One region of the Micromonospora sp. NBC_01392 genome, then DNA from elsewhere that is predicted to be linked to it. Evidence: riboswitches for the same ligand, from Rfam matches in the RefSeq annotation. Region 1 holds a riboswitch; the other holds the start of a gene.

The links. Region 1 has a riboswitch for cyclic di-AMP ahead of OG767_RS04070 (coiled-coil domain-containing protein). Riboswitches for the same ligand answer to the same signal wherever they lie in the genome.
Region 2: linked by a shared signal. The riboswitch ahead of OG767_RS11620 (C39 family peptidase) and the one ahead of OG767_RS04070 (coiled-coil domain-containing protein) in region 1 are both predicted to bind cyclic di-AMP.

The regions. Positions count from the first base shown of each region.
Region 1 is NZ_CP109549.1:851,835-859,363, forward strand. It holds gene OG767_RS04060 (helix-turn-helix domain-containing protein) at 57-401, opposite strand; gene OG767_RS04065 (carbonic anhydrase) at 572-1,225, shown strand; gene OG767_RS04070 (coiled-coil domain-containing protein) at 1,280-2,305, opposite strand; cyclic di-AMP (ydaO/yuaA leader) riboswitch at 2,309-2,440, opposite strand; gene OG767_RS04075 (YibE/F family protein) at 2,595-3,902, opposite strand; gene OG767_RS04080 (metal-sensitive transcriptional regulator) at 4,131-4,430, opposite strand; gene OG767_RS04085 (heavy-metal-associated domain-containing protein) at 4,516-4,722, shown strand; gene OG767_RS04090 (hypothetical protein) at 4,757-5,707, shown strand; gene OG767_RS04095 (heavy metal translocating P-type ATPase) at 5,724-7,529, shown strand, end outside.
Region 2 is NZ_CP109549.1:2,530,473-2,538,001, forward strand. It holds gene OG767_RS11605 (acyltransferase family protein) at 1-1,020, shown strand, start outside; gene OG767_RS11610 (hypothetical protein) at 1,099-1,512, shown strand; gene OG767_RS11615 (hypothetical protein) at 1,660-2,424, shown strand; cyclic di-AMP (ydaO/yuaA leader) riboswitch at 2,738-2,877, shown strand; gene OG767_RS11620 (C39 family peptidase) at 3,078-3,938, shown strand; gene OG767_RS11625 (hypothetical protein) at 3,994-4,548, opposite strand; gene OG767_RS11630 (alpha/beta fold hydrolase) at 5,103-5,900, shown strand; gene OG767_RS11635 (CDP-glycerol glycerophosphotransferase family protein) at 5,897-7,529, opposite strand, start outside.

The sequences.
Region 1 (7,529 bases):
GTGAGATTACCGTCGTGGCCGGTCGCGTGCGGGCACGGACGGCCGCCCGGCCGCGGTCAGCGCTCGGGGGTGGCGTCGGTGGCTGCCGGTTCGTCGGCGAAGAGGTCGAGCAACGCCCCGACCTGCTGGTCGGCCTCGGCGGGGTGCCGGAAGCGGCCGTTCGGGTTGATCGTGTACTCGTTGCGCCGGCCCACCCGGGTGCGGTGGAGGTAGCCGCCCGCCTCCAGGTCGGCGACGATCGCCTGGGCCGCCCGCTCGGTGACGCCCACCTCGTCCGCCACGTCCCGCAGCCGCGCGGTGGGGTTGCGCGCGATGGCCAGCAGCACGTGCCCGTGGTTGGTGAGGAAGGTCCAGTGCCGGCGGCTCCCGTCCTCGCCTGGTGTGGTCGCCATGGTGGTCATCGTATGGCGTTGCGGGCGGTTGCCCCGACCCGGAGCAGGTCGAGTCATAACGCATGAAATGCGTATCACGAAATCTTGACGTGCCATCGGTCTCGTGTGACGGTGGGTCGCGAGGCCGACACCGCCGACCGCCGGCCCGGTCGTTCCGCCCGAGGACGAGGTGAGCAGCGATGATCCCGAGCACTCCCGACGAGGCACTCGCCGAACTGCGGGCCGGTAACCACCGGTTCGTCACCGGCGTGCCGCAGCATCCGAACCAGGACGCCGGGCACCGGGCCGCGGTCGCCGAGGGCCAGCACCCGTTCGCGGTGATCGTCGGCTGCTCCGACTCCCGGCTCGCCGCCGAGATCATCTTCGACCGCGGTCTCGGCGACCTCTTCGTGGTGCGTACCGCCGGGCACACCGCCGGCCCCGAGGTGCTCGGCAGCGTCGAGTACGCGGTGACCGTGCTCGGCACGCCGCTCGTGGTGGTGCTCGGCCACGACTCGTGCGGCGCGGTCCAGGCGGCCCGCGAGGCGGTCCGCACCGGCTCCGCGCCGGCCGGGCACCTGGGCGCGGTGGTGGACGCCGTGTCGCCCAGCCTGCTCCGGGCCGCCCGGCAGGAGGTCACCGACCTCGACGGCATCATCGACATCCACATCGCGCAGACCGTGGAGACGCTGCTGGCCCGCTCGACGGTGCTCGCCGAGCGGGTGGCCGCCGGAGCGTGCGCGGTGGCCGGCATGTCGTACCGGCTCAGCGGCGGCGAGGTGCGGACGGTGGCGCAGTCCTCGGCCCCGGTGCCCGCGCCGGCCGCACCGGCGGACCCGGCGCTCGCCGGCTGACCACCCCCGGACACAGAAGGGGCCGCCTCCGGGCGGCCCCTTCCCGCGTACGCGTCAGAGCAGTGACATGTGAACGTGGTCGGTGTGGTTCGACGGCCCGCTGTAGGAACTCCAGCCGGTCGCCGGGAACCAGATCTGCCGGTTCCAGATCACGTAGTAGATGCCCAACCGGTCGGCGTTACGGATGAGGAAGGCGGCCACCTCGTTGCCGTACCGGCGGGTGTCGTTGTTGTGCCACGGCGAGAAGCCGCTGTTCTGCAACGACCAGTCGCACGCCTTGCCCTTGGGGTGCTCCCACGGCCCGCCGGGGCGGTAGCAGCCCACGAAGCGGTTGAAGCCGGCGCGCTTGACCTCCTTGTACGCGTGCAGCGTGCGCGGCGTGACGCAGCCGGAGGTGGTCGGGTCGTTCTCGCTGCACGACTCGGACCTCCACCCGCCGTCGGCGGTGCGGCCGGGGCCGATCTTGGCAACCGGCGAGGTGGCCGAGACCAGGCCACCGGTGAAGTCCAGCCCGCCGACCAGCTTCAGCGCCTTCTGCGCCTCGACCTTCTCGCGGGCCATCGCGTTCGTCTGCTTCTCCTGCTCGCGCACCTCGGCGTCGAGCGCGATCTTGGCCTGCTCGGCGCGCGTCTTCACCGCGTTGATGGCGGCGAGCCGCTGCCCGTTGAACAGGTTGAGTTCGTCCAGGGCGCTGGCCCGGCGGACGAACGAGTCGGGCGAGTCGCTCTCCAGCAGCATCGCCATCGCACCGACCCGACCGGTGCGGTAGGACTGCGCGGCGATCTCGGTGACCTGCGGGCTGAGCGCGTCGAGTTCGTTCTGCGCCGCCTTCACCTCGAGCGCGAGCTTGAGCTGCCGTTTGCGCGACGTGTCCAGCTTGGACTTGGCCTGGAGGTAGGCCCGGTTGGCGGCGGTGACGGCCTCGCTGATCAGCGGTGGGTCGTCGTCCTCCGAGTGCCCCGAGGGGTTGGGGGCGGCGGTGTGCGGGGCCGCCGACGCCGGGGTTGGCCCGACCAGCACGGCGAGCGCGGCGAGCACGGCCACCACGGGTGTCAAGCAGCGGCGCAGGGGTGCCGTCACAGTGTTCCCTTCCGTCGGCCGCCGACCGGGTTAGCTGACGGGTTCGGGACGGAAGCGGCCCCTACCGCTGACGCGGATTCACCCCATGTACCTGGTTCCCCGGCTCGCCCGGAGGCGATTGGGCGGCGGCACCGCAGGCGCCGGTGCGCGCCTTCGGCGGTGACCGGCAGCGAGGTTACCCGAGATGCCGACCGAGGATCTACGCCCGGAAGCCGACCAATCGCGAGAATTCGACATTGCCCAGCGTGACCAGCATCGCGTTTCCCGCGCGCCGTCACGCTGCGGAGTGTCACCATGCGACATCCGTACTTCCCCGGCGGCCGGGCCACCGTTCGGCCGGCGTCCCGCCGAGCGCCTCCAGCGCCTCGCCGCGGGCCGCCGGGGGCCGGTCCGGCGGTGGCGGCGACGCCCCGGCCGCCGGCCCGCGCCGTCCGGCGGTGGCCACGACCGCGGCCAGCGCGGTGGTGAGCGGTACGGCGGCGATCAGACCGAGCGTCGCCACCGCGCTGCGGACGATCTCCTGGGCCAGGAACTCGCTGGTGAGGATCTCGCTCACCGGGCGGGAGTCGGCCACCAGCAGGAGCAGCAGCGGCAGCGAGGCGCCCGCGTACGCCAGCACGATGGTGTTGACAGTGGACGCGATGTGCGCCCGGCCCACCCGGGTGGCCGCCCGGTAGAGCTGCCGCCGGGACAGGTCGGGGTTGGCGTGCGCCAGCTCGGTGACGGTGGCCGCCTGGGTGACCGTGACGTCGTCCAGCACGCCCAACGAGCCGATGATGATGCCGGCCAGCAGCAGCCCGTGCAGGTCCACGCCGCCCTGGAACATGGAGAGCGTGGTGGCGTCCTCGCTGCCGAAGCCGGTCAGGTGGGTGGCGGCGGTGGCGAGCGTGCCCAGCACGCCGGTGACCACCAGGCTGCCGAGCGTGCCGAGCACCGCGACCGACGTCTGCGCAGTGATCCCGTGGGTCAGGTAGAGCACCACGAACATGATCAGCGCGGCGCCGACGATCGCCACCGGCAGCGGGGACCGGCCGGCGCCGATGCCGGGCAGCACGAAACCGAGCAGGATGGCGAAGCTCGCCACCAGCCCGCCCAACGCGGCCAGCCCACGCCAGCGCCCGAACGCCACGATCGCGGCGGCGAAGAGCGCCACCAGCCAGATCAACGGCGTGGCGCGCTGGTGCTCGGCGATGTTGTACGCCTTCACCGACGGGTCGGCCGGGTCGGTCAGCTCGACCAGGATCACCTCGTCGCCGACCTCGACGCGTGGTGCGCCGGGCCCGTCCGGGATCGGCATCTCGACCTGCCGGCCGGCGTCCGGGCCCTGCTCCGCGGCGACCGTCACGGTGCCGCACCGGCCGCCGCCGCCCTCGGGGGCCTCCGGCGTGGGCGGGCAGGGCTCGGTCACCACCCGGGTCACCGTGCCGTGGTGGCGTGGCACGTTCTCGGCTTCGGCCCGCTCCGGGCCGCCGCCCCGGGGCCAGAGCACCAGCGCCGCGAGCACGGTGAGCACGAAGAGCGGCACCACGGTCGCGAGCAGGAGCCGGCGTACGCCCGGCGGCGCGGCGGGGGCGGGACGGGTGTGGTCGGCGCCCACGGTGGCTCTCCCTACGAATCGCGGCGCACCGGTTCACCGGCCCGGTCGTCCACCGGCCCGGCGCGGACGCGTCCTGCCCACGCCCGGGGTCGCCGCCCGGGTCATGGTAGCCACCCCACCTGCGCGATCTTGGAGTTGTGGCCCTGGCAAACGGCGCGAACAGGGCGTTTCGAGGGCCGCAACTGCAAGATCGGCGGGGTGGGGTGGGGTGGGGTGGGGTGGGGTGGGTCAGCCGCGTTTCATGAGGCGGCCCACGGCGGCCATCATTTCGGTTGCCATCTCGTCGGCTCGGCCCTCGGCGGCGCCCTCGTGCATGCAGTGCCGGGCGTGGCCGTCGAGCAGGCCCAGTGCGACCTTGTCCAGCGCGGCCTGGATGGCGGAGATCTGGGTCAGCACGTCGATGCAGTAACGGTCGTCCTCGACCATCTTCTCGATGCCCCGGACCTGCCCCTCGATGCGGCGGAGCCGCGCGAGCAGTTGGTCCTTGCTGGCGGTGTAGCCCCGGACCGGGGTGGACGGCGTGGTCATGCGTCGAGGATACCGTACCCCTCGGGGGTATGATACCGTTCGACTCGTACCCCCAGGGGGTATGGGTATCAGATCGGAGGGCGAGATGGACACCACCTACCAGGTGCGGGGCATGACCTGCGGGCACTGCGTCACCGCGGTCAGCACCGAGCTGAGCGCGCTGCCGGGCGTCACCGACGTCCAGGTCGACCTGGCCACCGGCCGGGTCACCGTCACCAGCCAGGAAACACTGGACGCGGACGCCGTGCGCGCCGCCGTCGACGAGGCCGGCTACGACCTCGCCGGGGCGTGACGGGTCCGCGGACCCGCAGAACCGAGGAGGCACCATGAACACGGCGACGAAGCTGAGTGGCTTCGCGCTCGGCCTCGCGGCGGTGTTCGCCGGGGCGTACGGGATCGGTCACGTGGCCGGTCCCGTCGCCCCGGCCGCCGAGACCCGACACGACACCACCGACACCGACCACGGAGCCGCCGGCCACGGCGACGAGAGCGCCGGCGACGCGCACCTGCCCGGCGGCCTGCTGGTCTCCGAGCGGGGCTACACGCTCCAGCCGGTGACCGCCCCGGCCGGCGAGTTCGCGTTCCGGATCACCGGCCCGGACGGCGCACCGGTCACCCGCTACGACGTGGCGCACGACAAGCGCATGCACCTGATCGTCGCCCGCCGCGACCTGTCCGGCTTCCGGCACGTGCACCCGGAGCTGGCCGCCGACGGCACCTGGCGGGTCGCCTCGCCGCTCGCCGGGCCCGGCGTCTGGCGGGCGTTCGCCGACTTCACGCCGACCGGCGGCGAGCCGCTGACGCTCGGCGTCGACGTCACCGTCCCCGGCCCGCTGGCCGCCCGGCCGCTGCCGGCGCCGGCCACCACCGCCACGGTCGACGGCTACACGGTCACGCTCACCGGCACGCCGGAGCCCGGCCGCACCAGCCGGCTCACGCTCACCGTCAGCCGTGCCGGTCGCCCGGTCACCGACCTCCAGCCCTACCTCGGCGCGTACGGGCACCTGGTGGCGCTGCGCCAGGGCGACCTGGCCTACCTGCACGTGCACCCGGAAGGCACGCCCGACGACGGGCGCACGCCCGCCGGGCCGGCGGTCACGTTCGCGGCCGAGGTGCCGTCCGCCGGGGCGTACCGTCTCTACCTGGACTTCCGCCACGGCGACGCGGTGCACACCGCCGAGTTCACCGTCCTGGCCGGCGCTCAGCCCGCGCCGGCACCCACCACCGCACCGACCCCGGACGCCGGACACGGCACGCCGGGGCACGGGCACAGTTGACCGGGGAGGTGTCGCGATGACCACCACGGGAAAGACGCTGCCGACCGCGCCGAACCTGATCGAACTCGCGATCGGCGGCATGACCTGCGCGTCCTGCGCCGCCCGGATCGAGAAGAAGCTCAACCGGATGGACGGCGTCGAGGCCACGGTGAACTACGCCACCGAGAAGGCCACCGTCCGGTACGCCGACGACATCGCGCCGGCCGACCTGATCGCCACCGTGGAGAAGACCGGCTACACGGCCGAGGTGCCGCCGCCGCCCGCCCGCGCCGGGGAGGTCACGGCCGCCGAGCCGGTCGACGAGCTGCGGATGGCGCGTACCCGGCTGTGGGTGTCCGCCGTGCTGACGCTGCCGGTGATCGTGCTGGCGATGGTGCCGGCCTGGCAGTTCGACTACTGGCAGTGGGCCTCGCTCACGCTGGCCGCGCCGGTGGTGGTCTGGGGCGGGCTGCCGTTCCACCGGGCCGCGCTGGTCAACCTGCGGCACGGCGCGGCGACCATGGACACACTGGTCTCGCTCGGCACGCTGGCCGCGTTCGGCTGGTCGCTCTGGGCGCTCTTCCTCGGCGACGCCGGGATGCCCGGGATGACGCACCCGTTCCGGTTCGACATCACCCGCGGCGACGGCGCCGGCAACATCTACCTGGAGGCCGCCGCCGGGGTGACCGTCTTCATCCTGGCCGGGCGCTACTTCGAGGCCCGCGCCAAGCGCACCGCCGGCTCCGCGCTGCGGGCCCTGCTGGAGCTGGGCGCGAAGGACGTGGCCGTGCTGCGCGGCGGGCAGGAGGTCCGGATCCCGGTCGACCAGCTCGCGGTCGCCGACCGGTTCGTGGTCCGGCCCGGCGAGAAGATCGCCACCGACGGCGTGGTCGAGGAGGGCACCTCGGCGGTCGACGCCAGCATGCTCACCGGCGAGTCGGTGCCGGTCGAGGTCGGGCCGGGCGACGCCGTGGTGGGCGCCACCGTCAACGCCGGCGGCCGGCTGGTGGTCCGGGCCACCCGGATCGGCGGCGACACCCAACTCGCCCAGATGGCCCGGCTGGTGGAACAGGCGCAGACCGGCAAGGCGGCGGTGCAGCGCCTCGCCGACCGGATCTCCGGCGTGTTCGTGCCGATCGTGATCGCCCTGGCCGCCGGCACGCTGGGCTGGTGGCTCGGCACCGGCGCTGGGCCCACCGCCGCGTTCACCGCCGCCGTGGCCGTGCTGATCATCGCGTGCCCCTGCGCGCTCGGCCTGGCCACCCCGACCGCGCTGCTGGTCGGCACCGGGCGCGGCGCGCAGCTCGGCGTGCTGATCAAGGGACCGGAGGTGCTGGAGTCCACCCGCCGGGTGGACACCGTGGTGCTGGACAAGACCGGCACCGTCACCACCGGCCGGATGACGCTGGCCGAGGTGCTGCCCGCCGACGGCGAGGACGCCGGCGAGCTGCTCCGGCTGGCCGGCGCGCTGGAGGCGGCCTCCGAGCACCCGATCGCGCGGGCGGTCGCCGAGGGCGCGGCCGAGGCCGGTCCGACGCCCGCCGTCGTCGATTTCGCGAACGCCGAAGGGCTCGGCGTGACCGGCACGGTCGACGGCCGGAGCGTGGTGGTCGGGCGGCTCCGACTGCTGCGGGAGCGCGGTCTCGACGTACCCGAGGAGGTCGTGCGCGCCGCGACCGGCGCGGAGGCCGCCGGCCGCACGGCGGTCCTGGCCGGCTGGGACGGGCGGGCCCGGGGCGTGCTCGCGGTGGCCGACGCGGTGAAGCCGACCAGCCGGGCGGCGGTCGACCGGCTGCGCGGCCTGGGGCTCACCCCGGTGCTGCTCACCGGCGACAACGCCACC
Region 2 (7,529 bases), 1.7 Mb from region 1:
CTCAGTGGCTTCGTGCTCGTCTGGTCGTACCGGGACGGCGAGTCGGGGTGGACGTTCCTGCGCCGCCGGGCGGCCAAGATCTACCCGAACCACGTGGTGACGTTCCTGGCGGCGCTGGCCGTGGCGGCCTGGTTCGCCGACCCGGTGCTGCCGTGGGCCGCGATCGGGAACCTGTTCCTGGTCCAGGCGTGGATCCCGCTCAACGGCTACTTCTACAGCATCAACAACGTGAGCTGGTCGCTCTCCTGCGAGCTGGCCTTCTACCTGTGCCTGCCGCTGGTGGTGCCGTGGCTGCGCCGGGCGCGTACCGGCGTGCTCCGGGCCGTGCTGGTCGCCGCGCCGCTGCTCATCCTGGCGCTCTGGCCGGGCCAGCACCTGGTGCCCGAGGAGCAGCGGTGGTGGTTCACGCAGATCTTCCCGGTCACCCGCTCGTTCGAGTTCTGGATGGGGGCGGCGGCGGCCGAGCTGATGCGCCGCCACCGCTGGCGTGGCCCCGGGCTGACCACGGCCAGCCTGGCCTTCGTCGCCACCTGGGTGGTCGCCGCGCTGTGGATCCGGGCCGAGTTCTGGGCGGCGCTGCTCGCCGTCGCGTACCTGCTGGTCATCACCGCGGCGGCGGATGCCGACGTGCGTGGCCGGCGGACCCCGTGGCGGTCCCGGCCGATGCTCTGGCTCGGTGAGGTCTCGTTCGCGTTCTACCTGGTCCACGTGCTGGTCATGGTGACCGTGCTGCGGCTCACCGGGGACTGGGGGACCGGGCTGCCCGGGTGGCGGGGCCCGCTCGCGGTGCTCGGCTTCCTGCTGCTCACCCTGGCGCTCGCCGCCGTGCTGCACCGCTGGGTGGAGGAGCCGATGATGCGCCGCCTCGGCCCGTCGCGCCGGGCCCGCGGCGGTCCGGCCGCCGCCGCGCCGGCACCGGGCGTGCCCGCACCGCGCGCGGCCGCCGACGACACCGGCGCGGCGTCCGCCGGGGAGCCGGACCCGTCGATCGAGTACGCCGGGCGGCGCCGGCCGGACTGAGCGGTCCACCCTGGTCAACGGCGTCGCGACACGCCGGGCGACGATGCGCCGTGCCCGGATCGGCGGTAATTTGTTCCCGTGGCTCCGATCGCGCTCACCTGTCCCGTGTGGTGGGTGGCGCGCTGGGTCGCACGGATGCTGGCCAGCCTGGCCGTGGTCGTCGCCTGTTCGCTGGGCGCCGCCACGCTGCCGACCGGCGGGTCCCCGATCGCACCCGCGGCGGCCGGCCCGGTCGCCGGGTTGCGGGCCGACGCCGCCGCCGAACGGCCGAACGGCAGTGTCACCGAGCGGCAGGGCGACACCGTCGTCGAGCGGCAGGGCGACACCGTCGTCGAGCGGCAGGGCGTCCCCGTCGTCGATCGGCAGCGGAGCCGCGTCGGCGTTCCCGAGCCGCAGCCGGTGGGCGATGTCCCGCCCCCGACCGGGCGGCACCCGTTCCCGGTCGGCCAGCCGCCGGCTCCGGCCGGTCCGCGGGCCCCGCCCGCCCGCTGACCCGCCACGGGCCCGGCCCGTGACCGCGCCCACCGAACCTCACCCCGCACCGCCTCGGCGGCCCGGCGGCGCCCGAACTCCGGCCGCGCCCCGCCCCGGACCGGCCGTGCGGAGTTACCCGCCACTGTCTCCCGTGAGGTGCCGACCATGTCGCAGACCGTTCTCCTCAATTTCCTCACCGCCGTCCCCGAGGCCGCCGCCATCTGGTCGGCGCTGACCGTGCTCGCCCTCGTCCTGCTCGCCGTGCTGGTCGCCCGACCGGAACGCGACGGCGCGGGTGAGCCGGCACCCGAACCGGTCGACGCGGAGGCGCTCCACCGCGCCGACCTGGCCCGCTACGCCGACGAGGTGGCGGTGGCCGCCGCCGGGGCCGCGCAGACCGCCCGTCGCCGTCGCGAGCAGTGGTTGGCCGCCCAGAGCGAGGCCGACCGGGCCTGGACGGCCTACGACGAGGCGGACGCCGCCGCCCGCCGCCTGGCCGGCGCCGGCGCGCTGCCCACCCCGCACACACCCCACACCCCCGCCGAGTACGCGGCGCGCGAACGCTGGCTGCACCACGCCGCCATGACGGCGCACTGGCGGGGGGAGCTGACCGCCCGCCAGCTCGCCGACGTGCTGGCCCACCGCAACGGGTGGGACCCGCGCCGGCACCCGGCCGAGCAGGAGATCGTGCTGGCCCGGACCGTCCGCGACGGGCGGCGGGCCGGCTGGGAGACGGCCGCCGAGCGGGAACGCCTGGCGTGGCGGGACGCCGAACTGGCCGCCGAGGCGGCCCGGACGCTCGCCGTCGAGGCGTACGCGGCGGCCACGGCGCTGCGGCCGGTGCCCACGTCCCGCGTCTCGACGGCGAGCCGCGTCCCGGTCCCGTCGGCGGTGCGGGGGGCCCGGTGGCGTCCGGCCCGCGTCGGCTGAGCGGCCCCGGGAAGCACGTCGACCGAATCGTTACCCGAAACCGGTGAGGCCGGTCACCGGTACCGACCGCCGGCGACCGGCCGGATCGATGGCCCCTGCTGCGCCCGCTGCCCGATTCTCCGTCGGCCGGATGTCCGCTTCCTGCCGCACGGCGCCGACGTGGCCGCTTGTCCCATTGAGGGAGGTCGGTGACCGGCTGTTCCGAATCCGTAGTCGTCGAGGACGTTTAAGCAGCTGAGAGCGCTTGGCAGGGCGTGTACCCGCCGGTAGTGTCGGCGCGTCCGGTGCGGTTCCCGATCGCAGATGGCGACGCCGCGCCGACCCGCCTAATCGTGCATACGAACCGGGGACCCAACGCAACACCGGGGTGAATCCGCGAGCCCACGGCCGCGGTAGGGCGTACTTCCCGCCCGAATCCGTCAGCTAACCCGGTCGGCGGCCACGGAAGGAGTTCCATTCCCGTGCCCACCACCCCCCGAACGTCTCCCCGCCTCCACGGCCCCGGGGTGCCGGCGCTCGCCTGACGCGACGCGCTTCCGACCCCGTCCCGCCCGGCATCCGGGCGACTTCCCGCGGCCGCCCCGCCCGCCAGCGCGTGTGAGTTCCTCCACGCGCGGGGTTGACGCGTGCCGCCCACCCCGTGGAGGAAACCCGTGAAGTACCACCTGAAGCGCCACCTGCGTCGCCTCGCGACCGAGCGTCCGTACCAGATCATCGCCGGTTCGGCGGCGGCCCTCGTGCTGGCCGGCGGCACCGGCGCCGCGCTGACCGCCACCGACGACGCGCCGACCCGGCAGGAGAACACCGCCGCGGTGGCGGAACTCGGCTCCCGCCTCGGCGACACCGCCAGCCGCAGCGAGGCGCGCCTCGCCGTCCCGTCGCCGAGCGCCTCGCCGAGCGCGTCGTCCAGCGCGTCGCCCCGCCGCTCGCCCAGCGCCTCGCCCACGGCCTCGCCGTCGGCGAAGGTCGCCGACCCGGACACCACCCGCAAGGCCACGCCGAAGCCGCCGTCGAGCAAGGTGCTCGACTACGACTACCAGGCGCAGACCACCTACTACTACTGCGGCCCGGCCGCGGTGCGGAACGCGCTCAGCGCCGCCGGCATCGAGCGCAGCCAGGACACACTCGCCGTCGCGCTCGGTACCACCGAGATGGGCACCAACTCGGCCGAGGACACCACCCGGGTGCTCAACCAGCAGGTCAAGGGCGACCCGTACCGGACCCGCATGATCCCCGGCACGGCCACCAAGGCGCAGATCGACCGGCTCCAGGCCGACGTGGTCAACGCGGTCCGCAACGGCCGGGCGGTGGTCTCGAACATCGTCGGGGACGCCACCGACACCAACGGCGGCTGGCACTCGTTCCCGGGCGGCCACTACATCGCCGTGGTCGGCTACCAGAACGACGGTCGAACCGTACGGATCGCCGACTCGGCCGACCCGTCGCTGCCGTCGTACTGGATCAGCACCATCGACCTGGCGAACTGGATGGCCACTCGCGGCTACTCCGCCTGAGGAGTACGCGTCGAAGGCCGGCACCCCTGTCCGGGGTGCCGGCCTTCTGCATGTCTTAGCTGTTCCAGTGCTGGTTGACGAGGTCGGTGGCCTGCTTCTCCCACTGGGCGTACGCATCCGGGTAGGCCGACACCTGCACGGTCTGGGCGGCCTTGGTCAGCGGCATGTCCTGCCAGCCGTCGACCTGCTTCAGGCCCTTCAGGAACGCCAGGGTCGAGTATTCCGGGTCGGTGATCTGCTCGGGGGTGCCCCAACCCGAGGAGGGGCGCTGCTGGAACAGACCCAGCGAGTCGTGGTCGTTGCGGTCGCCGAGGTGGCCCAGGTTCTCCAGCTTCGACTCCTGCAACGCCGTGGCGATCGAGACCACCGCGGCCCGCTCGGGCAGCCCGGCCTTCTTCGTCGCGGCGATGATCGCCTTGACGTTGGCGGTCTGCTCGTCGTTCAGGTTGATCGTGGACTGCTCACCCTGCACACTCGCCACCGCAACCGGCTTGCTGGCGGTGGCGGCGTGCGCGGACTCGACGTGACCGGCGATCGGACCGGCGAACACACCACCGGTGAAGGCCAGACCAGCAATACCCAGAACGCTCTTACGCAGCATCGTGTTCATGAGGGGGGCTCCATTCGGGGGTCAACGCACCGGGGGTGCGGGCACCGTCAGGCGCTCAAGAAGAATGGCTGCTCGCGGGGCGGGGGGCCTCGTCGCGGCGCCGGGAGTGTGTGTAACGACCGGGGTCCCACCGTCATTCCCAGAGGGCGGGCGGGCGCTTGCCTTCCTCGGCCGTGCACCCGTCTACAACGCCGCGACCCCGTCGACGATTCCGCCGCCAGCATGCCGCCCATCACCGCCGAACCGGACAACCCACCCAGTGAGGCACTGGAACGCTGTGCATGTCGGTGCGGACAGTCAGTGCTCCAGAGCCTGCGAACTTGATGGCGTGGACGGGTCAGGACGGCGACCCGTCCACGCCATCAAGTTTGTAGCGCTGCGAGCGCAAGCAACGTCCGGCATGCCCGACGCGTCGACACCGCCCGCGCCCAGGTTCTGGACGACGCGGTGGTGTCTCCGATGTCCGAGGGCAATCACCGCGTTCCATTCGCCCGGGCGGTGCCGGCCGTGCGTGGTCTCGCGCGGGGTGTCCGTGCGGTGGCAGACTGCGGCGTATGGGCGATACGACGGGGACCCGCCACCTGGTGCTCCTGCACGGTATGGGCGCCACCGGCGAGGTGTGGTTGCCCTGGGCGCCGCTGCTGGAGCGTCGCTGGCAGGGGCGTTGGCTCGCCCCCGACCTGGCCGGCCACGGCTGGTCACCGCCGTTGCCGGGGTCCGGGTACTCGTTCGCGGCCCTGGCGCAGCGCGTGGCGGACGGGCTCGACGCGCTCCGGCTCGGCCCGCACGACCGGCTGGTGCTGCTCGGGCACTCGCTCGGTGGCGTGGTGGCGCTGTCGCTCGCCGCACGGCAGCGGGGCCTGCCGGTCGACGCGGTGGTCGGGCTGGGCATCAAGGTGGTCTGGTCACCGGCCGAACTGGCCAAGGCGGACGAGTTGGCAGCCCGGCCGGTGACCTGGTTCGCGACCCGGGACGAGGCGGCCCGCCGCTACCTGCGGGTCTCCGGGCTGGCCGGCCTGTTCGCCCCCGGCCACCCGGTGGTCGACGCGGGGCTGCGGCGGGAGGACGGCCGGGGGCACCGGAGCCACCCCGGCGGCGACGAGCGGGGCGGTGGACGGTGGCGGCTGGCCATGGATCCGGCCGCGTTCGCGGTGGGTGAGCCCGACATGCCCGCCCTGCTGGCCGCCGCCGACGCGCCGGTGCTGCTGGCGCGCGGCGAGACGGATCCGATGGTGACGGACGCGCAGCTCACGGCGTGCGGCGTGCCGGTGACCACCCTGCCCGGGTTGGGCCACCACGCCCACGTCGAGGACCCGGCTGCGGTGCTCGCCCTGCTCGACCCCTATCTCTAGGCCGGACGCGGCGCCGGGACGGACCAGTCCGGTTCCAGCTCGCGGCGGGCGGCGGTGAGGAACGCCTCGGCGTAGCCGTCGGCGGGGAAGTCGCCCAGGTAGCGGGTCCGGGCCGTCCAGCGCTCGGGGGCCTTCGGGTCGGTGTCGAGCAGCGCGGTGAGCACGTCGTCCACGTTGGACATGTCGCGGCGCAGCACGTAGCCGGAGGCCGCGAGCGGGAACCGCTCGACGAAGTGCGCGCCGTCGGCGCCGGTGTCGGTGACCGCGTACGGCTTGCCGGAGTAGAGCCAGTCGGAGATGACCCCGGAGACGTCGGAGACCAGCGCGTCGGCGCGGTTGACGCACTCGGTGAGCGTCAGCTCCCGGGCCGCCGCCGCGCCCCACAGGTGCGGCCGGCCGGTCTTCGCCTTGTCGGCGGCGAGCAGTTCGGTGAGCCGGGCGAGCTGTCGCGCCGAGGCCGGGTTCCGGTCGGTGTACGGGTGGGCGCGCAGGATCACCGCCGCGCCGCGGTCGATCAGTCGGCGGATCAGCGTCTCGGCCACCGGCAGTGAACAGTAGTTGGCGTCGGCGTGGTGCCCGGTCCAGGTCGGGGTGTAGAGCACGGTCGGGTGCGCCGACGCCGGCCCCGGCTCCCGGCGTACCTCGATGGCCTCGACCTGGGGGCGGCCGACCACGACGAACTTCTCGGCGGGGATCTCCACGCCGGCGCGGGCGTACCTGTCGATCGCGGCCTGGCCGGCCACGAAGATCTTGTCGAAGATCGCCGACACCGGGTTGGCGCTGGGCGCCTTGTCGCTGTCGCCGTGGTGCAACTGCACGTGGGTGAGCTGGTGGAACCGGATCACGTGGGCGTTCTTCGCGCCGTGGTTGACGTAGAACGCTGCCCGCAGGCTGGGCACCAGTGCCTCGTCGAGCGCCTTCAGGGTGGGGCAGAGGACCACCGGCGCGCGGGTGGCGGCGGCCACGGTGGACAGGAACTCCGGCTCGCGCACCACCACCAGGAACGGCCGGCCGATCCGCTCCAGGTAGGGCAGCCACATGGTGACCTGGTACTCCGACCCGGGCGGGGCGGAGAAGTGCAGCACGAACTCCGGCTGCTGCCGACGCAACGCCCGGCCGACCGGACCGCCCCCGGCCGGCGGCCGGAACCGGCGCCGGGCGAGGTCGAACGCGATCGCGGCGCAGCCGGCGCCGACCAGCAGCGTGGCGGCCAGCGGCAGCCAGGCCGGCAGCGGCCACGCGGCGGCGAGCGCCACCAGGGCGAGCAGCACCAGCAGGGCGTCGCCGAGCCGGGCGGCGACCAGCGGCGTCCAGGAGCGGACCGGCAGGTTCGCCGCCCGGATCTCCAGCGCGCCGGCCTGCCGCAGCGGGCCGACCAGCAGCACCAGGCCGAGCAGGACCAGCGCGGTGGCGGCCAGCGCCGGATCGAACCCGTCGTCGGCGCGGCGGGCGTAGCCGACCAGGATCCCGGCGGCCACCAGCACCGTCTCGACGAGCCCGTCGGCGCTGGGCCGGACCCGGCGCTCCCAGGCGGCGGCGGCCAGCGCGGCGACCGCCAGCGCCAGGCCGGCGCCGGTGGCGCCGGTGAGCGCCACGACGAGGAACGCCAGCACCGCCAGCCCGCTGGTC